DNA from 4 places in the Pseudomonas sp. R1-7 genome. Region 2 is predicted to be linked to each of the others. Evidence: predicted binding sites of a transcription regulator. Region 2 holds the regulator's gene; each other region holds the start of a gene.
What was found. The regulator sigma-54, encoded in region 2, starts transcription at its own class of promoters, with help from an activator protein. The targets are predictions, from matches to a motif close to ANTGGCATNNANNTTGCTNT.
Positions count from the first base shown of each region.

Region 1: a site for sigma-54 is predicted at 2,316-2,335, ahead of J3P79_RS17755 (CmpA/NrtA family ABC transporter substrate-binding protein). Genes of this name have one in related genera too.
Region 3: a site for sigma-54 is predicted at 2,682-2,701, ahead of J3P79_RS12165 (sigma 54-interacting transcriptional regulator). Genes of this name have one in related genera too.
Region 4: a site for sigma-54 is predicted at 3,221-3,240, ahead of J3P79_RS22605 (pilin). Genes of this name have one in related genera too.

Region 1 covers NZ_CP071661.1:3,982,293-3,988,148, reverse strand. Annotated here, with positions in the region: gene J3P79_RS17765 (nitrate/nitrite transporter) at 1-138, opposite strand, end outside; gene J3P79_RS17760 (ANTAR domain-containing response regulator) at 388-963, opposite strand; gene J3P79_RS17755 (CmpA/NrtA family ABC transporter substrate-binding protein) at 978-2,189, opposite strand; gene J3P79_RS17750 (quinone-dependent dihydroorotate dehydrogenase) at 2,424-3,443, shown strand; gene rmf (ribosome modulation factor) at 3,590-3,805, opposite strand; gene rlmKL (bifunctional 23S rRNA (guanine(2069)-N(7))-methyltransferase RlmK/23S rRNA (guanine(2445)-N(2))-methyltransferase RlmL) at 4,336-5,856, shown strand, end outside.
Region 2 covers NZ_CP071661.1:1,047,714-1,053,569, forward strand. Annotated here, with positions in the region: gene J3P79_RS04570 (HPr family phosphocarrier protein) at 1-142, opposite strand, end outside; gene rapZ (RNase adapter RapZ) at 158-1,015, opposite strand; gene ptsN (PTS IIA-like nitrogen regulatory protein PtsN) at 1,018-1,482, opposite strand; gene hpf (ribosome hibernation-promoting factor, HPF/YfiA family) at 1,495-1,803, opposite strand; gene J3P79_RS04590 (RNA polymerase factor sigma-54) at 1,880-3,379, opposite strand; gene lptB (LPS export ABC transporter ATP-binding protein) at 3,543-4,268, opposite strand; gene lptA (lipopolysaccharide transport periplasmic protein LptA) at 4,268-4,816, opposite strand; gene lptC (LPS export ABC transporter periplasmic protein LptC) at 4,803-5,372, opposite strand; gene J3P79_RS04610 (KdsC family phosphatase) at 5,380-5,856, opposite strand, start outside.
Region 3 covers NZ_CP071661.1:2,691,478-2,697,333, reverse strand. Annotated here, with positions in the region: gene J3P79_RS12170 (hypothetical protein) at 1-1,003, shown strand, start outside; gene J3P79_RS12165 (sigma 54-interacting transcriptional regulator) at 1,143-2,468, opposite strand; gene J3P79_RS12160 (hypothetical protein) at 2,810-3,076, shown strand; gene nhaA (Na+/H+ antiporter NhaA) at 3,207-4,391, opposite strand; gene nhaA (Na+/H+ antiporter NhaA) at 4,657-5,856, shown strand, end outside.
Region 4 covers NZ_CP071661.1:5,031,090-5,036,945, reverse strand. Annotated here, with positions in the region: gene J3P79_RS22620 (prepilin peptidase) at 1-139, opposite strand, end outside; gene J3P79_RS22615 (type II secretion system F family protein) at 141-1,358, opposite strand; gene pilB (type IV-A pilus assembly ATPase PilB) at 1,361-3,061, opposite strand; gene J3P79_RS22605 (pilin) at 3,287-3,709, shown strand; gene J3P79_RS22600 (BON domain-containing protein) at 4,030-4,383, shown strand; gene J3P79_RS22595 (DUF2845 domain-containing protein) at 4,668-4,964, opposite strand; gene J3P79_RS22590 (DUF748 domain-containing protein) at 4,966-5,856, opposite strand, start outside.

The DNA of each region.
Region 1 (5,856 bases), 2.9 Mb from region 2:
GGTAGTCAGGTGCAGGTCGGCAGAGATCTGCACCGCCAGTGGGCCGAGTAGGTACCAGACCATGAAACTCAGATCGAAATAAAGGAAGGCCGCGAACAGTGTCGGGGTGTGGCCGGATTTCCAGAAGCTTGAATTCATCGCGCACCTCAGCTGTAAAAGTCTCGAGAAATGAGTCAGTGCTTTGAGCAGTGCGCCGCCTGTGGTCGCACCACCGGTCCCGCAGGACCAAAACAAAAAAACGCCGCAACCCGGATCGCCAGAGAGGCAAGTAGGGTGTGCGACGTCTTTGTCGTAGGTGGGGCAACCGCCGTTGGTTACCTGTGGGATTGCTTAAGCGAGATCTGTGCCAACCTGCCAGATAGGGGCAGGCCAGGCGCTGAAAGGTTTTCAGCCGAGCAGCTCATTCATCGCGATAATCTGCTCAGCCACCTGGATCAGCTTCTGCTGGCGGCTCATCGCCTGTCGGCGCATCAGGGTGTAGGCCTGTTCCTCGTTGCATTCCTTCATCTTCATCAGCATGCCCTTGGCCAGTTCGATGCGCTTGCGTTCGGCCAGTTGCTGGTCCCGGGCCAGGAGCTGGGCACGCAACGCCTGGTCGCTCTCGAAACGGGCCATGGCCACGTCGAGGATCGGCTGCAGGCGCGCGGCGTGGATGCCTTCGACGATATAGGCGCTGACACCTGACTTGATGGCCTGGCGCATCACATCCGGATCGTGCTCATCGGTAAACATGACGATCGGTCGCGGCTGGTCGCGACTGACCAGCACCACTTGCTCCATCACATCGCGTCCGGGTGACTCGGTATCGATCAGGATCACGTCAGGACGCACTGTTTCGACGCGCGCCGGCAGGTCGATGGTCAGGCCGGATTCGTCGATCACTTCGAAGCCGGCTTCAATCAGGGCCGCTTTCAGGCGACCGACTTTTTTCGCGGTGTCGTTGATCAGCAGGATACGCAGCATGGTCGTGGCTCCTGTCAGCGGCTGGCGAGAAGGGGAGCCGCATCGCTCAAGGCGTGCAGTTTGAAGCTGCGGGCGTACCCGGCCGGATCCGAACCGTCCCAAATGGTGCCGTCGATCAGTTGGCTGCTGCGCATGTCCTGGCCTGGGGAGGTTATGCCCAGCGCCGCTGCGGCTTCACGGTACAGCTGGAGCTGCTGCACCTGGCGGGCGACGCCCAGGTAGTCCGGGTCTTCGCGCAACAGGCCCCAGCGGCGGAACTGGGTCATGAACCACATGCCATCGGACAAGTACGGCAGGTTCACCTCGCCGCCCCCGTGGAAGCGCATGGCATGGGGATCCTGCCAACTGTTGCCCAGGCCGTCGGCGTAGGTGCCCAGCAGGCGCGGCTCGATGCAGTCCAGCGGGGCGTCGAGGTATTCGGGAGCACTCAGCAGTTGTGCGGTGCTGCGACGGTTCTCCTCGCTTTGCTCGATGAAGCGGCTGGCTTCGAGGATCGCCATCACCAGCGCCCGGGCGGTGTTGGGGTATTGCTCGACGAACGCCCGGGTGCAGCCCAGGACTTTTTCTGGATGATCGGGCCAGATGGTCTGGGTGGTCGCCAGGGTAAAGCCGAGGTTCTGTTTTACCGCGCTGGCACACCAAGGCTCGCCCACGCAGAAGCCGTCGATGCGCCCGGCTTGCAGGTGCGCGACCATCTGCGGCGGCGGCACCACGACGCTGTCGACATCCGAGAGAGGATGGATGCCCTGGGCGGCGAGCCAGTAATAGAGCCACATGGCGTGGGTGCCGGTGGGAAATGTCTGGGCAAAGGTCAGTTTCGGGCGAGTTTGGTGCACGTGCCGTTCCAGTGCCTCAGGACTGGTCACGCCTTGGGCCTGGAGACCGTGGGACAGGTTGATGCTCTGGCCGTTCTGGTTCAGTCCCATCAGTACGGCCATGTCGGTGGGCGCAACGCCGCCGATGCCCAAGTGCACGGCGTAAACCAGGCCGTACAGGCTGTGGGCTGCGTCGATTTCGCCGCTGACCAGCTTGTCCCGCAGGTTGGCCCAGGACGCTTGGCGCTTGAGGTTCAACGTCAGGCCGTAAGGTTGGGCAAAGCCCTGGGTGGCGGCCACCACCACCGGGGCGCAGTCGCTCAGGGCCATGAAGCCGAGGTTGACCGCGCTTTTTTCCGGGGCATCGCTGCCATTGACCCAGGCCAGGGGCGTGGCTGGAATTTCATTCATCGCTATCACCTTCCACATGAAAAAGCGTCGTGTCCTGGCCTGGGGAGGCCGGACGCCGACGCCGTTGTCCTTTGAAACAGTGCGTCACTCATTCCGTCGTTGGCATGGGGCGCTGATGACCAAAAAGGTGCAAGGCATATGCCAGCGCTGCGCTTTTGTGCGAGCGCCTCGCTTGCGAGGCCGTTGCGCGGCTATAATCGCCGCCTCATTTCGTCGCCCGAGTCAAAGCCGCCCATGTACACCCTGGCCCGTGAACTGCTGTTCAAACTCTCCCCGGAAACCTCCCACGACCTGTCCCTGGACTTGATCGGCGCGGGCGGGCGCTTGGGTCTCAACGGTCTGCTGTGCAAGGCTCCGGCGAAACTGCCGGTGACGGTCATGGGCCTGGAGTTTCCCAACCCGGTCGGGTTGGCAGCGGGCCTGGACAAGAATGGCGCGGCCATCGACGGCTTTGCGCAGTTGGGTTTCGGCTTCGTGGAAATCGGCACCGTCACACCGCGTCCGCAGCCGGGCAACCCCAAGCCACGACTGTTCCGCCTGCCCCAGGCCGAGGCGATCATCAATCGCATGGGCTTCAACAACCTGGGCGTCGATCACTTGCTGACCCGTGTCGCGGCGGCCAAGTACAAGGGCGTGCTGGGCATCAATATCGGCAAGAATTTCGACACCCCGGTGGAGCGCGCCGTCGACGATTACCTGATCTGCCTGGACAAGGTCTATGCCCACGCCAGCTACGTCACCGTCAACGTCAGCTCGCCCAACACCCCGGGGCTGCGCAGCCTGCAATTCGGTGACTCGCTCAAGCAATTGCTGGCCGACCTGGCCCGGCGCCGTGCGGAACTGGCGGTCATCCATGGCAGGCATGTGCCGCTGGCGATCAAGATCGCCCCGGACATGAGCGACGAGGAAACCGTCCAGGTGGCCCAGGCCCTGATCGAGACAGGCATGGACGCGGTGATCGCCACCAACACCACGCTGGGCCGCGAAGGTGTCGAAGGGCTGGAGCATGGTGACGAGGCGGGCGGCTTGTCTGGCGCGCCGGTGCGTGACAAGAGCACCCATACCGTGAAAGTCCTGGCGGGTGAACTGGCGGGACGCTTGCCGATCATTGCGGCGGGCGGGATTACCGAAGGCCGGCACGCCGCCGAGAAGATCACCGCCGGGGCGAGCCTGGTGCAGGTTTACTCGGGTTTCATCTACAAGGGCCCGGCGTTGATTCGTGAGTCGGTGGATGCGATTGCGGCGTTGGGTTGAATCTGGCCTGGCGGATCTATCTGCCGGGCATTAAAAAGGGCTCCTGAAGGAGCCCCCTGGGCCGTAGCCCGCCGTCCGGATGGGACGTGCGTGGTTAAATCGATACAAGTGTCAGATTGTCGAGTTCTCGAGTAATAAGCCCTGTGTCAGCCGACGGCGTGAAGTTCGTTGAGTCTATGGATACCCGCAGTGCCGGTCATACCGTCCCAATTGTCGCCGCGTCCTTCTCGCCAGCCATTGATCCAGGCTTGACGTACCGACGGTAGAGTAAAGGGGCAAAGCTCACGGGATTTACCACCAACGCCATATTGGTAACCGCGTAAAAATGCTCTTTCCAACGGATCACGCTTAAGTCTTCTCATAGGGTGTTGCCCTCACTTGTTGACTGTTGCTTAGCGTCGACCTCAATCGAGGTCGGGGCAGAATCATTCTGCCGTTGGCGGCTCGTTGCCGGCGTGACGAGCCAAGGTGTTGACGCCGTTGCGACGTCAACCTGTGGTGAGTTCTAACCAAAGCGTCACACGGATGGAATGATCGTTTTGTCATAAGCACGTAACAATAAAGATGCTAGTGCGATAAGTAACACGATGTTCGACACCCGCTTTCGGGCAAGACCCCTGTATGATCAGCCCTGCGTTGAAGGCGGTCACCAGGATCGAATGAGAATGTCCTCCTGTTGCACTCGGGTACTATTCGACGAAAGGGACAACTTTTCACAATTTGTTGCACAGAATTTTTTATCTGTACACGCATCTAAGCTCTTTGAACCTGAGCGGCGAGTACGGAACGGCACACTTTCGTGCCACGCGGGTGCTCTTGAGAAAAGCACCTGATTGAACCCGGCCCGGCAATGCGTTGCCCGGTCCACTTAGCCAAAGGCTCTGGAAATCCCATGTCCGACCGTTTCGAACTCTTCCTCACCTGTCCCAAGGGCCTCGAAGGCCTGCTTCTTGAGGAAGCCGTCGGGCTTGGCCTCGAAGAGGCTCGCGAGCACACCTCGGCAGTGCGTGGTAGCGCCGACATGGAGACGGCCTACCGGCTCTGCCTGTGGTCGCGTCTGGCGAACCGCGTGCTGTTGGTGCTCAAGCGCTTCCCGATGAAGGACGCCGAAGACCTTTACCACGGCGTATTGGATGTCGATTGGCAAGACCACATGCTCGCTGATGGCACCCTGGCGGTGGAATTCAGTGGCCACGGCTCGGGCATCGACAACACGCATTTCGGCGCTCTGAAGGTCAAGGACGCCATCGTCGACAAATTGCGCACGCCGTCGGGTGAACGTCCTTCCATCGATAAGCTCAACCCGGACCTGCGCATCCACCTGCGCCTGGACCGTGGCGAAGCGATCCTCTCCCTGGACCTCTCGGGCCACAGCTTGCACCAGCGTGGCTATCGCTTGCAGCAAGGCGCCGCGCCGCTGAAGGAAAACCTCGCTGCCGCGATCTTGATCCGCGCCGGCTGGCCGCGCATTGCCGCCGAAGGCGGGGCGCTGGCTGACCCGATGTGCGGTGTCGGCACGTTCCTGGTGGAGGCCGGGATGATTGCCGCCGACATGGCGCCGAACCTGCGTCGCCAGCAATGGGGCTTTACCGCGTGGCTCGGCCACGTGCCGGCGTTGTGGAAGAAGCTTCATGAAGAGGCCGTGGAGCGCGCCGCCGCCGGGCTGGCCAAGCCGCCGCTGTGGATCCGTGGCTACGAGGCCGATCCACGGCTGATCCAGCCGGGTCGCAACAACGTCGAGCGCGCCGGCCTGAGCGAGTGGATCAAGATCTACCAGGGCGAAGTTGCCACTTTCGAGCCGCGCCCGGACCAGAACCAGAAGGGCCTGGTGATCTGCAATCCGCCGTACGGCGAGCGCCTGGGCGATGAAGCCAGCCTGCTTTACCTCTACCAGAACCTTGGCGAACGCCTGCGCCAGGCCTGCCTGAACTGGGAAGCCGCGGTGTTCACCGGCGCGCCGGACCTGGGCAAGCGCATGGGCATTCGCAGCCACAAGCAATATTCGTTCTGGAACGGCGCCTTGCCCTGCAAGTTGCTATTGATCAAGGTGCTGCCGGATCAGTTCGTCACGGGAGAACGTCGCACCCCGGAACAACGTCAGGCCGAGCGTGAGCAATCCGCCTACGACCAGGCGCCGGATGTTCCGCAGGAACGTCAATACAACAAGAACGGCAACCCGATCAAGCCAGCGCCGGCACCGGCTCCTGTGGTCGAACAGGCGCGCCTGAGTGAAGGTGGGCAGATGTTTGCCAACCGGTTGCAAAAAAACCTCAAGCTGCTGAGCAAATGGGCCAAGCGTGAAGGCGTGGACTGCTACCGGGTCTACGACGCCGACATGCCGGAATACTCGATGGCCATCGACCTCTATCACGATTGGGTTCATGTGCAGGAGTACGTCGCGCCGAAGTCCATC
Region 2 (5,856 bases):
TTTTACCATCGACGGTGGTCTCAGGGTCGCGCCCGACCCTGATCGTGACATCCGGAAACTGACCCGCCACACCGACGAATTTCGCTGACGCTCGGGCATGCAGACCCAGCTTGTTGATGATTTCAATTTCCCGAGCAGGCATCGCGGTGTGAATCCTTTAGCTGAGGTCGCGGTGGCGAACCTGGACGTTCTTCAGGGATTGTTGCAGGAGCTGACCCAGGCGTTCGGTCAGGTAGACGGAGCGGTGATGTCCACCGGTACAGCCTATGGCGATCGTGACGTAGGCGCGGTTGCTCGCGGCAAAGCGGGGCAGCCATTTGAGCAGGTAGCTGGAGATGTCCTGGAACATCTCCTCGACATCCGGCTGGGCAGCCAGGTAATCGATCACCGGTTGGTCCAGCCCGGACTGCTCGCGCAGTTCCGGCTTCCAATAAGGGTTGGGCAGGCAGCGGACATCGAATACCAGGTCGGCGTCCACCGGCATACCGCGCTTGAAACCGAACGATTCGACGAGGAAGGCGGTACCCGGTTCCGGCTGGTTCAACAGGCGCAACTTGATGGTGTCGCGCAGTTGATACAGGTTCAGGTTCGTGGTGTTGAGCTTGAGGTCCGCCAGGTCCGCGATGGGGCCCAGCAGTTGGCTTTCGTCATGGATGGCTTCAGCCAGGGAGCGGCTGGCATTGCTCAGCGGATGACGTCGACGGGTTTCGGAGAAGCGCTTGAGCAAAGTTTCTTCATCGGCATCCAGGTACAGCACGTCGCACTGGATATGCCGGTTGCGCACTTCCTCGAGCAGTTCGGGGAATCGCGACAGATGGCTGGGCAGGTTACGGGCATCGATGGACACGGCGACCAGCGGTTGCGCCAGTTCGGTGTGGATCAGGGCGCGCTCGGCCAATTCCGGAAGCAGGCCTGCCGGCAAATTATCGATGCAATAGTAGCCGTTGTCCTCGAGCACATTGAGGGCGGTACTTTTACCGGAGCCGGAGCGGCCACTGACGATGATCATGCGCATGTTTAATGACCGCTCTGCTCGTCCAGGACAACCTGATACAAAGCTTCGTTACTCGGTGCGCTGCGCAGTTTTTCACGCACTTCCTTGCGGTCCAGCATGCTGGCGATCTGGCGCAGCAGCTCGAGGTGCGCATCGGTTGCCGCTTCCGGAACCAGCAATACGAACAGCAGGTCGACCGGCGCGCCGTCGATGGCGTCGAAATCTATGGGGGCTTCAAGGTGCAGCAGCGCGCTGATCGGCGCTTCACAGCCCTTGAGGCGGCAATGGGGAATAGCGATGCCGTTGCCAAAACCGGTGGAACCGAGTTTTTCACGGGCAATGAGGGCCTCGAAGACATCCTGCATCACCAGATCAGGCACCTCGCGGTGGATCAGGTTGGCGATTTGTTCGAGGGCTTTCTTTTTACTGCCACCCGGCGCGTTCACTTGGGAACGGCCGGGGGTCAGGATGGTTTCTAGTCGGATCATGGATTGGGGGGGTTAACGACCGGTTGCGCCCTGGAGGAGGCTCTGGGTCTTTTCCTTATGCTTTTTGAGTTGGCGATCCAGCTTGTCGGTCAGCAGGTCAATCGCGGCATACATGTCTGAATGCTCTGCGTTGGCAACCACTTCTCCGCCGGGAATATGCAGCGTGGCTTCGATTTTCTGCAGCAGCTTTTCGACGTTCATCGTGACTTGCACATTGGTGATCTTGTCGAAATGCCTTTCCAATCGGTCGAGTTTTTCGCCGATGTAGGTGCGCAGGGGTTCGGTCACTTCCAGTTGGTGTCCACTGATGTTGACTTGCATACAGCTTCTCCTTCGTTGCCAGTGCATAAAGCGGCAGGCTGGGTTGCCTGCCACTGGAACGCTGTGGCGTGGCCCGTTACATCAACCGCTTGCGTTCGCTCGAAGGTGCGATCCCGAGGGATTCGCGGTATTTGGCGACGGTACGGCGGGCCACCTGAATGCCTTGTGCCTCCAGTAAACCAGCGATCTTGCTGTCACTCAACGGCTTTTTCTGATTTTCCGCGGCGACCAGTTTTTTGATGATCGCGCGGATGGCCGTGGACGAGCATTCGCCGCCTTCGGAGGTGCTGACATGGCTGGAGAAAAAGTATTTCAATTCATAGATGCCCCGCGGGGTATGCATGAATTTCTGGGTAGTGACGCGTGAAATCGTCGATTCGTGCATGCCCACCGCCTCGGCAATGTCATGCAGGACCAACGGTTTCATCGCTTCGTCGCCATACTCCAGGAAGCCGCGCTGATGCTCTACGATCTGGGTGGCAACCTTCATCAGGGTTTCGTTGCGGCTCTGCAGGCTCTTGATGAACCAGCGCGCCTCCTGCAATTGGTTGCGCATGAAAGTATTGTCGGCGCTGGTGTCGGCACGTTTCACGAAGCCGGCGTACTGGGCATTGACGCGCAGCTTGGGCACCGACTCCTGGTTGAGCTCCACCAGCCAACGATCGTTGTGCTTGCGCACGATCACGTCGGGAACCACATATTCGGGTTCGGTGGATTCGATCTGCGAGCCGGGGCGCGGATTGAGGCTTTGCACCAACTCGATGACCTGGCGCAGCTCATCTTCCTTGAGCTTCATGCGGCGCATCAGTTGGCTGTAGTCGCGGCCGCCCAACAGGTCGATGTAATCGGTGACCAAGCGCTTGGCTTCAGTCAGCCAAGGGGTCTTGGCGGGCAGTTGGCGCAATTGCAGCAACAGGCACTCGCCCAGGTTGCGAGCGCCGATGCCCGCGGGTTCGAACTGCTGGATGCGGTGAAGGACGGCTTCGATTTCGTCCAGCTCGATGTCGAGCTCGGGGTCGAATGCTTCGAGAATTTCTTCCAGCGTCTCGTCCAGGTAGCCCTGATTGTTGATGCAATCGATCAGGGTCACGGCGATCAGGCGATCGGTATCGGACATCGGCGCCAGGTTCAATTGCCAGAGCAGATGACTCTGCAGGCTCTCGCCGGCGGAAGTGCGGGTGGTGAAATCCCATTCGTCGTCGTCGCCGCTGCTCGGCAAGCTGCTCGCGCTGGTCTGATAGACGTCTTCCCACGCAGTGTCCACGGGCAGGTCGTTGGGAATGCGCTCGTTCCATTCACCATCTTCGAGGTTATCCACCGTAGGGGCGGCTTCCTGCTGGTAGGACGGTTCCTGGATCTCGGGGGTGGTTTTCTGTTCGACGTTGTCGGCCAGTGGATCGGTGTTGTCGAAGTCGTCGCCTTCTTCCTGGCGCTCGAGCATCGGATTGGATTCCAAGGCCTCCTGGATTTCCTGTTGCAGATCCAGGGTCGACAATTGGAGCAGGCGGATGGCCTGTTGCAGCTGCGGTGTCATCGTCAGCTGCTGGCCCATTCTCAAGACTAGCGATGGTTTCATGGCAGGGGCTAAACACCTTATTTGCCGGCGCACATGCGCCATCCACTACAGGGCGCCGGAGCGCCAAACTTAAGCAAATTATATGCCTGAAACCGAGGTGTTTGCCTAGGGCGTCGTCACAATAAAATTGGCAACGCCCGGACGATTCGCCAGGCACTTGCGCTTACAGGCGGAACTCATGACCCAGATAAACTTCCTTCACCAGTTCGTTGGCCAGGATGGTGGCGGAGTCACCTTCGGCAATCAACTGGCCATCGTTGACGATATAGGCAGTTTCGCAGATATCCAGTGTTTCGCGAACGTTGTGGTCGGTGATCAACACGCCGATCCCCTTGGCCTTGAGGTGGTGGATGATCTGCTTGATGTCGCCGACCGAAATCGGGTCCACGCCGGCGAAGGGTTCGTCGAGTAGAATGAATTTCGGCGCGGTGGCCAGGGCGCGGGCGATTTCCACGCGACGACGTTCACCGCCGGACAGGCTCATGCCGAGGTTGTCGCGAATGTGGCTGATATGGAATTCCTGCAGCAGGCTTTCCAGCTCCTGGCGACGACCGGCCTTGTCGAGCTCCTTGCGGGTCTCGAGAATCGCCATGATGTTGTCGGCAACCGACAGTTTGCGGAAGATCGACGCTTCTTGTGGCAGATAGCCGATGCCAGCCCTTGCCCGGCCGTGCATCGGCTGGTGGCTCACGTCCAGGTCGTCGATCAGTACGCGACCCTGATCGGACTGGACCAGGCCGACGATCATGTAGAAACAGGTTGTCTTGCCGGCGCCGTTGGGGCCGAGCAAGCCGACGATCTGGCCGCTGTCGATGGACAGGCTGACATCGCGCACAACCTGGCGGCTCTTGTAGCTCTTGGCCAGGTGCTGGGCTTTCAGAGTTGCCATTACTGGGCCTTCTGCTCGTCGGTTTTCTTTTTCGGCTGGATCACCATGTCGATGCGCGGACGCGCCTCGGTGACCTTGCTGCCAGTGGCGCGACCGGCGCTGGCCAGTTTCTTGACCGTGTCGTAGACGATTTTCTCGCCTTGGGTCACGTTGTTGTCCTTGTCGACGACCTTGGCGCGATCGATCAATACAACTCGGTCCTGGGCGGCGTGATACTGGATGGTGACACCGTAGCCTTGCACGGGCTTGGTGTCGCCTGCGGTTTGCAGTTGTTCGAAGTAGGCCAGGTTGCCCACCGAAGTCACTACGTCGATGTCGCCGGATTGGGTGCGGGTGATGGTCACGGTGTTGCCGGTCACCTTCATCGAGCCCTGGGTAATGATCACATCACCCTTATAGGTGGCGACACCGTTCTTGTCGTCCAGTTGCGCGTCGTCGGCCTGGATACGGATAGGCTGGTCGCGGTCGTTGGGAAGGGCCCAGGCGCTCGCGCTTCCCAGTGCTGCGCCCAGACTGAGCAAAATAGGGAGGGTTTTAGCGAGCTTCATACTGTCCTCTTACTTTCGATAGCAGGTGTATCCTGCTTTCCTTCAAATACGCCTTCATTCCCGTGCCGGTCGATACGCCGCCAGCGCCGTCGATTCTAACGGGTTGCTCGGTCTGCGCATATTCTCGTTGCGGGAAGACCGTCATGCGACTGGTGGTGATGAGGGTCGTACGGTTTTTTTCGTCGGTCCGGGTGATGCGCACCGAGTCGATCAGTTCGACTTCGGTGCCGCCGGGATTGACCTCGGCGCGCTCGCTCTGGACATGCCATGGGAATTCGGTGCCCCGGAACATGTTCAGGTCCGGTTTGGTGACCAGCGTGATATCAGTCGCCTTTACGTGATCGACCTTGTCGGACGTCATTTCGTACTGCAGTTTGCCGTCGGGCAAGTATTGCAGGGTATGCGTATTGGTTGCGTACCAGTCGATGTTTTCCTCGACCTTGGGCGCCGGCTGGTCCAGGAAGCGTTCCGGGCTGATGTTCCAATAGCCCACCGCGGCGAAAATCGCCGCAATACAGCCGAACACCAGGAGGGTGCGAATCTTCTTGCTTAGCATAAATGGCTCACAGGTATGCGGCGTTGGCCGCTTCGAGGTGGCCCTGGGCACGCAGGATCAGTTCACAGAATTCGCGGGCTGCGCCTTCGCCGCCCTTTGCCGTGGTGACGCCATGGGCATGCTCGCGCACGAACGCCGCGGCGTTGGCCACGGCCATGCCCAGGCCGACCCGGCGGATGACCGGCAGGTCTGGCAGGTCGTCACCCAGGTAGGCGACCTGTTCATAGCTTAGATTGAGTTGGCCAAGGAGCTCGTCCAGAACCACCAGTTTGTCTTCGCGGCCCTGGTAAAGGTGCGGGATGCCGAGATTCTTCGCCCGCCGCTCCACCACCGGGGTCTTGCGACCACTGATAATGGCGGTCTGCACGCCTGAGGCCATCAGCATCTTGATGCCTTGGCCGTCGAGCGTGTTGAAGGTCTTGAATTCGCTTCCGTCTTCGAGGAAGTACAGGCGGCCGTCGGTGAGTACACCGTCGACGTCGAA
Region 3 (5,856 bases), 1.6 Mb from region 2:
AGGTGGCAGCGGCTACGGGCAATCCCTGGCCGACGAATCGCAACCGGCCCAGAGCGTCTCAAACCTTTACGACGAAGCCAGCGGCTTTTTCGGCGGCGGTAAGTTCAGCTTCGAAACCGGCGTGACCTACTCGCGCTACGACTCGCGGCAATTGATCCTCAACGGTTTCCTGGCCCTGGATTCGATTTTCCTCGGCAACATCAACCTGGACCGGATCAAGGCCGACACCTGGACGCTGGACCTGACGGGCCGCTACAACTTCGACAATCGCTGGCAGTTCGACCTCAACGTGCCGGTGATCTACCGCGAGTCCACCTATCAGTCCGGCGGCGCCAATGATGGGGCTGCCGGGGTGACCAGCGAAGAAACCGTCACCCGCGACCCGACCATCGGCGACGTCAACTTCGGCATCGCCTACAAGTTCATGGATGAATCGGTCAGCAGCCCGGATGCGGTGGTGACCCTGCGCGTCAAGGCACCCACCGGCAAGGATCCGTTCGGCATCAAGCTGCGGCAGTCCCAGGCCAACACCAACCTCTTCGTGCCTGAGGACCTGCCAACCGGCAACGGTGTCTGGTCGATCACGCCCGGAATCTCCCTGGTCAAGACGTTCGATCCTGCGGTGCTGTTCGGCAGCCTGTCCTACACCCACAACTTCGAAGAGTCCTTCGACGACATCAGTTCCACCGTCAATCAGGAAGTGCCTGGCAAGGTGCGGATCGGCGACAGCTTCCAGATCGGCGCGGGCATCGCCTTTGCCCTGAACGAGAAAATGAGCATGTCGTTCTCAGTCTCTGACCTTGTCCAGAAGAAAAGCAGGCTCAAGCAGGACGGCGGGGATTGGGAATCGGTGACGTCCAGCGACGCCAACGCCGGCTATTTCAACATCGGCATGACAGTTGCCGCCAGCGACAACCTCACTATCGTGCCCAACCTGTCCATCGGACTGACCGACGATGCGCCGGATTTCACCTTCAGCTTGAAATTCCCTTACTACTTCTAGTCCGCCAAGGATCCCAGGCCCTGAAGAACCTCTGTGGGAGCGAGCTTGCTCGCGATGGGGCCTTTCCAGTCAACATTGAATCGACTGGGAAACCGCTATCGCGAGCAAGCTCGCTCCCACAGGTTTCAGGCGGATTGATTCAGCGAATCTGATGCTTGTGCAGCAACCGATAGAAGGTAGGCCGCGACACGCCCAGCACACGAGCCGCCACGCTCAGGTTGTCGCTGTGGCGATTGAGCACATCGCTCAATGCCTGGCGCTCGGCGCGGGTTTTGTACTCTTCCAGGGTGCCCATCGGTGCGGCGACGCCCTGATGGCTCGCCAGGCCCAGGTCCCGGGCCTCGATCTGCCGCCCCTCCGCCAACACCAGGCCGCGACGCACACGGTTGGCCAGCTCGCGGACATTGCCGGGCCAGTCGTGCATGCCCATCGCGACCAGGGCGTCCTCGCTGAAACTGCGCGGCCGGCGACCGGTTTCGTGGCTGTAGAAGTGGGAAAAATGGCTCGCCAGCATCGACAAATCGCCGTGGCGTTCGCGCAACGGCGCCATCACGACCTGCAGGACGTTCAAGCGATAGTAGAGATCTTCTCGGAAACGCCGTTGCTCGATAGCCGCTTCCAGATCCACATGAGTCGCCGCCAAAATCCTCACATCAACGGCAATCGGTTGGCTCCCGCCGACCCGCTCGATGTGCTTTTCCTGGAGGAAACGCAGCAGGTTGGCTTGCAACTCCAGCGGCAAATCGCCAATTTCATCGAGAAACAACGTACCGCCGTGGGCGGCTTCGATCCGTCCGATCTTGCGTTGATGGGCGCCGGTAAACGCACCCTTCTCATGGCCAAACAATTCGGACTGGATCAGATGCTCCGGGATAGCACCGCAATTGATCGCAATGAACGGCTTGTTGCGCCGATGGGACTGGCAATGCAGGGTGCGCGCCACCAACTCCTTGCCCGTACCGCTCTCGCCACGAATCAGCACGGGTGACTCGGCAGGCGCCAGTTTGCTCAATAACTTGCGCAGCTCGCGAATCGGCTTGCTGTCGCCCAGCAATTCATGTTCCGGCTGATTGATATGGACCGAACCCTGCCCCCTCAACCGCGCCATGCCGAACGCGCGGCCCAGCGTCACCTGGACCCGGGAAACATCGAACGGCAAGGTATGAAAATCAAAGAACCATTCGCAGACAAAATCGCCGACGTTCTGCAGGCGCAGCACTTCCGGGCTGAGCACGGCGATCCATTCAGTACCGCTGCGGCTGATCAGCTCCTTGACCGCTTCCGGCCGCTCCAGATGGAACGGCTGCAGGCGCAGGAGACCGACATCGCAGCTCCGATCCCCGGCATGTTCAAGGGAACAACTGTCGACATCCCAGCCAATGGCGCGCAGGCCTGGCATGAGGCGATGGCAATCATCGCAAGGGTCAACCACGAGAAGGCGACGCAACGCACTGGCTTCGATCATGACTGATCCTTGGCGCCAAAATAAGGAAATATGATTAGAAACAGGCGTTTGGCGAACCTGCATGTAACAGTAGCAAGAAGTTGACACCTGCTTGTATCGATTAGTTATCGGCGCGATCAGGAACTGGTTATAAGAGGGACGTTTCGTTAGTTGGCGCTTGTCGAATCTTTCACCACCCTTTCAAACAAAAGCCGAAAAGGCTGGTCTGAAAGAAAATCGAAATTTATTCAAATATTGTGTGACCCGGCCCCGGGTTCGGGACATCAGTACAAGTAACCAGCCGCACGGTATGCCCAACCGACGGCACATCATTTGATTGGGCACCCTTGAGAGATAACGCCATGAACGCCCCGCTCCGTATCAACGAAGCTCTTTTGATTGCCGACCGCGCATTCCGTCCTTTCCAATGCGTGGCCTGGGCCCCACAAGACGGTAACGGTGAACTGAGCCTGACCGTCATCGACCGCACCAATACCCATATCGGTCGCACCCAGATTCCGAGCAGTGCCTACACCGATCCCGCTCAACTGGCCAATCTGTTGAAACAGGCCCGTGCCGAACTGAGCGAGGAAGGCTACAAACTTCAATCCTGGTCGATGCCAGAATAAAACCCGACAAACACGATATTTGAATTGTTCGGTTGCGATCGAAGCAAGAGGCCAATTTCAACGTACTGAAAGCTGACAACAATTCATTGTCGGTCTAAGCGTTGAATATTGGCCTTTTGATTGTATCGATCTATCTGCGCCGCTGAATCACGCCAAATCGCAGTACTGCCATGCCCATCAGGGCCGACAGAACGGAGCCTGACAAGACACCGACCTTGACTTCATCCATGAGTCGCTGTGATTCGGGGAATGCCAGATTTCCAATGAACAGACTCATCGTGAAGCCGACGCCGCACAATAACGACACTCCATAGATCTGACGCCACGTAGTTCCGGCCGGGGCTTGAGTCAGGCCTGTCTTGATCGCTATCAGTGCGAAAGTGAAAACGCCGGCCTGCTTCCCAAACAATAATCCCAAGGCGATTCCCAACGGTACCGGCCCCAACAGGTGATCGACCGTCACATCGCTCAGGGATACGCCTGAGTTGGCGAAACCGAAAATCGGCAAGATGATAAAGGCGACCCAAGGGGACAAGCTGCGTTCAAGTCTTTGCAGCGGGGAGTCGTCCCCCTCTGCGTCCTTGTTCAAGGGAATGCAGAATGCAACCACTACCGCGGCGAGCGTCGCATGGATGCCGGACTTGAAGACCAACCCCCATAACAATGTTCCGAGTATCAGATAAGGCAGCAACCGCGTCACTCCGGCCTTATTCATGAGCACCAACAAGACGATCACGGCGGCCGCAGCAAGCAGCATCGGAACATCCAAGCCGGCGGTATAGAAGAGCGCAATAATGGCTACCGCTCCAAGATCATCGATGATGGCCAAGGCAGATAAAAATACCTTCAGCGAGATCGGCACTCTGCCGCTCAACAGGGACAGCACACCCAGCGCAAATGCAATGTCCGTGGCGGTCGGAATCGCCCACCCTACCAACGTCTCGGAAGAACCTCGATTGATGCAGACGAATAACATCGCCGGTACGATCATTCCCCCAAGGGCCGCGAGGCCAGGGAGCGCCCTCTGGCTCCATCCAGCAAGCTGCCCTATCAAGGCTTCGCGCTTGATTCCCAGGCCCACCATCAGAAAGAAAACGGACATCAGCGCATCGTTTACCCAGTGTTCCAGTGACATTCCAAGGAAAGAAGCCCTCAGCCCCCTCTCATAACTTGAATAGAGCGGACTATTGGCAACGATCAATGCTGCTAATGCCGAGAGCATCAGCACAATGCCACCCGCAGGCTCCCAACTGATAAAGCGAATCAGCAGCGCAGGTGTGCGCAGATTGACATTACGCGTTAACCCATTTCCCATCCACTCCTCCGAAGTTCTCTACCACGGCACGATAATCCATAAAATCCATTTCCCCGACGGTGGCGTGCACATGACTGCCCTCCTGTAGCGTCTGAGTCACCCAAACGACGAACAGTTTCTTCACGCATGGAAATGAATGCACGATTGCGCTGGACCTTGCGATACACAGGTTGTGTAGAATGGCGGCGAGGGTGTCACCGCAAAACGCGGCAGGACAGGTTTAATCAAGCGAAGGTCGGGCCGCCAGCGCGGAGTAGTCGTGCCTATGAGTGCAGAACCGTCGCGCCTGAATAAAACCGATAAGAATCGTGAGTCAGCGTCCGCCCGGGCTTTTCTGTCCAGATTTTTCGCCGCAGAGTCAGCAGGAGGCCTGGTGTTGATGGGCGCTGCTTTGGCCGCCCTCGTGGTTGCGAACTCGCCATTGTCAGCCGACTATTTTTCATTGCTGAAAATTCATCTCCTGGGGCTTTCAGTCGAGCACTGGATCAATGACGGCCTCATGGCGGTGTTTTTCCTGCTGGTTGGCCTAGAAATCAAGCGTGAAATGCTGATGGGTCAGCTATCAAGTTGGGGTCAGCGTTCACTTCCCGGATTCGCCGCGCTTGGCGGGATGCTGTTTCCTGCCCTGATCTACCTCATGGTTAATTGGGGCAGTGCAGAAACGACGAGTGGATGGGCCATTCCGGCAGCCACCGACATCGCGTTTGCTTTGGGCGTGTTATCGCTACTGGGCAAGCGCGCCCCTGTTTCATTGAAGGTGTTTCTTTCGGCGCTCGCGATCCTCGATGACCTTGGCGCCGTCCTTATAATCGCGCTGTTTTATACCAGCGATTTATCCATCACTATGTTACTGGCTTCGCTGGGGGCAACTGTCTTGCTGGTAGTGCTCAATCGGTGCGGCGTCAGGAGACTGTTCCCCTATTTGCTTGTCGGCGCCCTGCTGTGGTTCTTCATGCTTAAATCCGGCATCCATGCGACGCTGGCCGGCGTCATTCTTGCCTTTTTCATTCCGCTGGGTAACCCCGTGGAGGAACGCAAGTCACCGCTGCTCTATCTCGAAGAGAAAATGCACCGCTGGGTAGCTTTCGCAATTGTGCCCATCTTTGGTTTCGCCAATGCCGGCGTCTCGCTCGCCGGAATCACGCCGCACAACCTGATCGACCCCGTTCCCCTAGGCGTTGCACTGGGGCTGCTGCTCGGCAAACAACTGGGAGTGTTCGGCCTGGCAACGCTGGTCATTCGTTGCGGCCTGGCCAGGCTTCCTGAGGGAGCCAACTGGCTTCAGCTTTATGGTGTCGCACTGCTATGCGGGATCGGATTTACCATGAGCCTGTTCATCGGTGCCCTTGCTTTCCCAGGCGCCCCCCACTTGGTAGACGAAGTTAAAGTTGGAGTGCTCTTGGGCTCCACTCTGGCAGCGATCCTGGGGATCATCGTTCTGATGGCAGCCAACGCTCGAAAGTCG
Region 4 (5,856 bases), 2.0 Mb from region 2:
GCAGGCGCCATTCGCGGTCGAGCATCTTCGGCAGGCGCCACACCAGCACATTGAGAAAACTGCCGATGATCAGCCCGAGCAGCAGTGCAGTGAGCACGAACGCCAAGGGGTAAAGCACGAAGAATTCGCTCAAGGGCATGTCAGATCGCAGAGCCGAGTTGGAAGATGGGCATGTACATGGCAACCACCAGGCCGCCGACGACCACCCCCAGGATGACCATGATGAAGGGTTCCATCAGGCTGGTGAGGTTGTCCACCAGATTATCCACTTCGGCTTCATAAAAACTTGCCACCTTGTCGAGCATGTCGTCCAGCGCGCCGGATTCTTCGCCGATGGCGGTCATCTGGATTGCCAGGTTCGGAAATATGCCGGACGTACGCATCGAGAAATTCAACTGCATGCCGGTCGAGACATCCTGTCGAATGCGTTGCACCGCACGCTTGAACACCACGTTGCCGGTGGCGCCCGACACAGAATCGAGGGCTTCGACCAGTGGCACGCCGGCGGCGAACGTCGTCGACAGCGTACGGGCGTAGCGAGCCACGGCGGACTTGTACATCAAGGCGCCGACCAAGGGCAGCTTGAGCAGCCATTTGTCTCGCCAATCTCGAAAGGCCTGGGAGCGCTTGAGCGCTTGTTTGACGCCGAAAAATCCACCCACCAGCCCGCCCAGCAGTACCCACCACCATTCTTGCAGGAACTCCGACAAGCCGATGACCATCAGCGTGAAGGCCGGCAGTTTTGCCCCAAAGCCTGAGAAGACCGACTCGAACTGCGGCACGACCTTGATCAGCAGGATGCTCGTGACCACCGCCGCGACGGCGATTACCGCGGCAGGGTAGGTCATGGCCTTCTTGATCTTGGCCTTGAGGGCTTCGCTTTTTTCCTTGTAGGTCGCGACGCGGTCCAGCAGCGTGTCCAGGGCGCCGGCCTGCTCGCCGGCGTCCACCAGGTTGCAATACAACTCATCGAAATACTGTGGGCACTTGCGCAGCGAGGCGGCGAAGCTGTTACCAGCGGCGACTTCCTGTTTCACCTCGTCCACCAGCTTGCGCATGTTCGGATTGTCGAAGCCCTCGCCAATGATGTCGAACGCCTGCAACAGCGGCACGCCGGCCTTGAGCATCGTCGCCATCTGGCGGGTGAACAGGGCGATGTCCAGCGGCTTGATGCGCTTGCCCTTGCTGAATATCGACGTGGATTTCTTGCGAACCTTGCCCGGATTGATGCCTTGTTTACGCAGCTGTGCCTTGACCAGTGCCGGGCTCTGGCCGGTCAGTTCGCCGGACATTTTCGTGCCTTTGCGGTCTTTGCCTTCCCACGTATAGACGTCGGTTTTTACTGCCTTGACCGCCATGTTCAATCCTTGGTGACCCGGTTGATTTCTTCGAGGCTGGTGATGCCTTGCATCACTTTGAACAGCCCCGAGGTGCGCAAGTCATTGAAGCCGTCCTTGCGCATTTGCAGGTCGATTTCCAGGGAGTTGCCCTCGGCCATGATCAGCCGTTGCAGCTCAGGCGTGTTCTTCACCACTTCGTATACCCCCACGCGACCCTTGTAGCCGTTGTTGCACTGTTCGCAACCGACCGGCTCATAGATCGTGAATGAGCCGATGCGTTCCCGGGGGAAACCTTCCTTGAGCAGGGTTTCCTCGGGAATCTCGATGGCTCTCTTGCACTGGGCACACAGCTTGCGCGCCAGACGCTGGGCAATGATCAAGTGCACCGCCGTGGCGATGTTGAAGCCGGGGATGCCCATGTTCTGCAGGCGGATCAGTGTTTCGGCGGCGCTGTTGGTATGCAGTGTGGACAACACCAAGTGCCCGGTCTGGGCGGCCTTGATGGCGATTTCGGCGGTTTCCAGGTCGCGGATTTCACCGACCATGATCACGTCCGGGTCCTGGCGCAGGAACGAGCGCAGGGCATGGGCAAAATCCAGGCCCTGGCGCGGATTCACATTGACCTGGTTGATGCCCTCCATGTTGATCTCCACCGGGTCCTCGGCCGTGGAAATATTGATGTCCACGGTGTTGAGGATGTTCAGGCCGGTATAGAGCGACACGGTCTTGCCCGAGCCGGTCGGCCCGGTCACCAGGATCAGCCCTTGCGGTTGCTTGAGGGCTGTCATGTACAGGTCTTTCTGCTCCGGTTCGTAGCCCAGGGCGTCGATGCCCATTTGCGCGCTGGAAGGATCGAGGATCCGGATGACCACTTTTTCGCCCCAGAGCGTGGGCAGGGTATTGACCCGGAAGTCGATGGACTTGGTTTTCGACAGGCGCATCTTCAACCGGCCGTCCTGAGGCTTGCGTCGCTCGGAAATGTCCAGGCTTGCCATGACTTTCAGGCGCGCGGCGATGCGGTTGGCCAGTTGGATAGGGGGCTTGGCGACCTCCCGCAGCATGCCGTCGGTACGCACCCGCACCCGGTAGGTTTTTTCATAGGGCTCGAAGTGCAAGTCGGAAGAGCCACCCTTGATGGCATCCAACAGCATCTTGTTGACGAAGCGCACCACGGGCGCATCGTCGCCGTCCTGACCGGCGATGGTGTCCTGCTTGCGGTCGTCGATCGACTCGATGTCCAGGCCGTCGAGATCGACATCCGCCATGCCCTCCAGCCCGGTGCTGCTGGATTCGAAGAATTTCTCGATGGCGTCGCTGAGCTTGTCGTCTTCCACCAGTATGGCTTCGGTGGTCAGGCCGGTGCTGAACTGGATGTCATTGATGGCCTGATGATTGGTGGGATCGGAAATACCCACGTACAGCTTGTTGCCGCGCCGCCATAGCGGCAGCGCGTGATGCTGGCGCACCAGCTTTTCGCTGACCAGGCCGGTGGGTTGGTTGTCCTTGTCGAGGCTGTTGAGGTCCAGCAGGGCGATACCGAAATGCTCCGAGGCGATTTCCGCCACCTGGCGGCTCTGGATCATTTTGTTCTGCACCAGATAACTGACCAGGGGCACCCGATTGCGCTGGGCCTGTTGAAAAGCCTCCTGCGCGCTTTGTTCGGTGATCAGTTCAGCCAACACCAATTGCTTGGCCAGGCCGCTGAGGGCGATGTCATTCATGGGGATACCGGACGCGGACTGTTCTTGATTTATAGCCTAGTCAAGCATCGGTGCCTGACCAGCGCGCAGAGGTGACAAAAAGCGTCAGATAGTGCGGTTGTTGGGGAAGCACGTAGGTCTTTTGCAGACGGGAAAGCCTTGATTGGCGGGGCTTCCAGGGTTGGCATGCGCTCTGCAATGGCCGTTTCAGGTCATGAGATTTCGACTCATGCATGGGAGATGTCTATGAGAAAGCAAAAGGGTTTTACGCTGATCGAGCTGCTGATCGTGGTGGCGATCATTGGGATCCTGGCAACGTTTGCGTTGCCGCAGTATTCCCGGTATCAGGCACGGGCCAAGGCGACGGCGGGGTTGGCTGAAGTTTCTGCCCTGAGGGTGGCGTTTGAGGATGTCATGAATCAGGGCACCAACCCGACCTTGGCGAACATTGGTGGCACGTCGCCCACCAGTAACTGCACCATGACCGTTTCGGGCACCGCATCGGCTGGGACGGGCAGTATTGCGTGCGCACTCTTGAATGCACCGGCCCCTGTTTTGGGTAGGACTATTACCCTCTCCCGGTCTGCTGAGGGTGTCTGGACATGCGCCTCGACAGCCGCTCAGGAATTCCTGCCAGCTGGCTGTACGGGCGCCGCTCCTGCTTCTTAACGACAACAAGGCCATTCGAGCAGACCCAAGCGAAGCCCCGCATCTGCGGGGCTTTGTCAAATTACAGAATGAGCAATTCCCCTCCTTAAAATAAACCTCAAGAATTCATAAGCTTAGCAACCCATCGAAACCCGCAACTTGCATGTACCAAATCCCTCGGTCATGCAATTTGCATGATAACGAAAAAAACCGCTTCGCTTAACTTACTGATTAATAAAGACTTTTACATTGTTTCAAAACTGGCACAGCCTTCGCACTACTCCTGACAACCTGCCGCGATGCACTTGCGGCAGTTTCTGAGAAAAACAGGAGTTACTCGTATGAAGAAGTTCGCTATCACTGCCGCTGCTGCCACTGCACTGACCCTGACCATGGCTAGCGCTTTCGCCGAGACCACTCAAGCAACTCAGGCCCCGATGATGCTGGCTGCGGGCGAAGTGACAGAGGCTAAGGAAGACGTTTCCGATACCTGGATCACCACCAAGGTCAAAGCCGACCTGGTCACCGAGAAAGGCATTCCAGGCTCCGACATCAAGGTTGAGACCAACAAGGGCGTCGTGTCCCTGTCTTCGACCACTGTCTTGAGCGATGCGCAGAAAGACACCGCCGTCGCGATCACCAAGAAAATCAAAGGCGTCAAGGACGTATCGGCTGACGGCCTGAAATCCGAGTAAGGAAAGGCTTCTCGCCTGGACGGGAGAAGGCGCGGCAAACGGGCTGGGTTTTACGCTTGCCGTCGCTTTGGAGTTCATGCGAAAGGCCACACGGACGTGGCCATTACAGGCCCCCGGCATTCGTGCCGGGGGCCTGTTCTATTCTGGAAAAGAGAAGGTGAGCCAGCCTGGGGAAACCAGGTTGCCCCCATCGCGAGCAAGCGCGCTCCCACATTTGACCGCATTCTTCCAGGAACAACCCGGCCCCTGTGGGAGCGAGCTTGCTCGCGATAGCGTTGGGACAGTCACCGCCCCCGGTTGCTGGTAATTTCCACCAGCCGATTGCCCTCGAAGCGCAAGTATTGGTACATCCCGCTATTGGGCCCGTAGGTCCATTCTTCCACCGGGTACTCTTCCCGGCGGTTGACGCTGCGTTTGTAGCCCAGGCCATCCCGCGCCGCCGGCTCGCCACATTTGCGCAACACCTCGCTCGAGCGATCGCCGACGCTGACCAGATGGCTACCACAGCGCAGCGTTGTAGCGGCCGAGGCATGGCCGCTGGCAAGCAACAAGCCCAGGCCGAGTCCGTACAGGTATTTCATTTCATTCCGCATCCAGATGCATTGGCGTGATGACGGTGCCGTCTTTTTCGGCCTGGCCGAGGCTGGCGTCGATGAAGTACACGCGGTCATCGGCCAGCTTGCCCTTGTCGACCAGGAAGTCCTTGATGCTGCTCGCCCGCTCCTGGCCCAGTTCGCGCAACAGCGCATCACTGCCGCTCCAGAACTTGATGACCCCTTCACGGAGCTTGTCGATGCGAGCCTTTTTATCCAGTTGCGTCCATTCGGCCGGTGGCTGGGTCTTCAGGCGTGTGCGATAGATGCCCTCCAGCAGCGGGGCCTTTTCATCTTCGGGTACCTGCAGCAAGGAAGCCTTGGCCGGGACTTTGTCGCCACGGCGTTGCAGCATCTTGTAGTAGTTGTACTGGTATTCGCGCTCCAGGCGCTGGGCGGCGAGCAGCGGGCCGTCGCTGCTTTCGGCGGCGGTGCCTTCGATCTCCAGGCGCAGCTCCGGTCGTTTGCCCAAGGCTTCGGACAACTTGAGCAGCACGCTTTCGTTCTCCTGGCTCAGGTCGCTGGACCCCGGGGCGAATGCCACGCTGCCCAAGTCTTCCGAGCCGCCGCCTGCCACCAGCCCGCCGATCAGCTTGAAGGGCGCCTGGGCCGCGCGGACCACCAGATTGCGCAAGGTTTGCCAGACAATCGGCATGACACTGAACTGCGGGTCATTGAGGTCACCGGAAACCGGCAGTTCGATGGAAATTTTTCCCTCGGAGTCCTTGAGCAGCGCGACGGCCAGTTTCAGCGGCAGGCTGACGGCGTCCGGGCTGTCGACCTTTTCCCCCAGTTGCAACTGTTCGACCACGACTTTGTTGTCGGCCTGGAGCTGGCCCTTGGTGATCCGGTAGTGCAGGTCGAGATTGAGCCGGCCCTT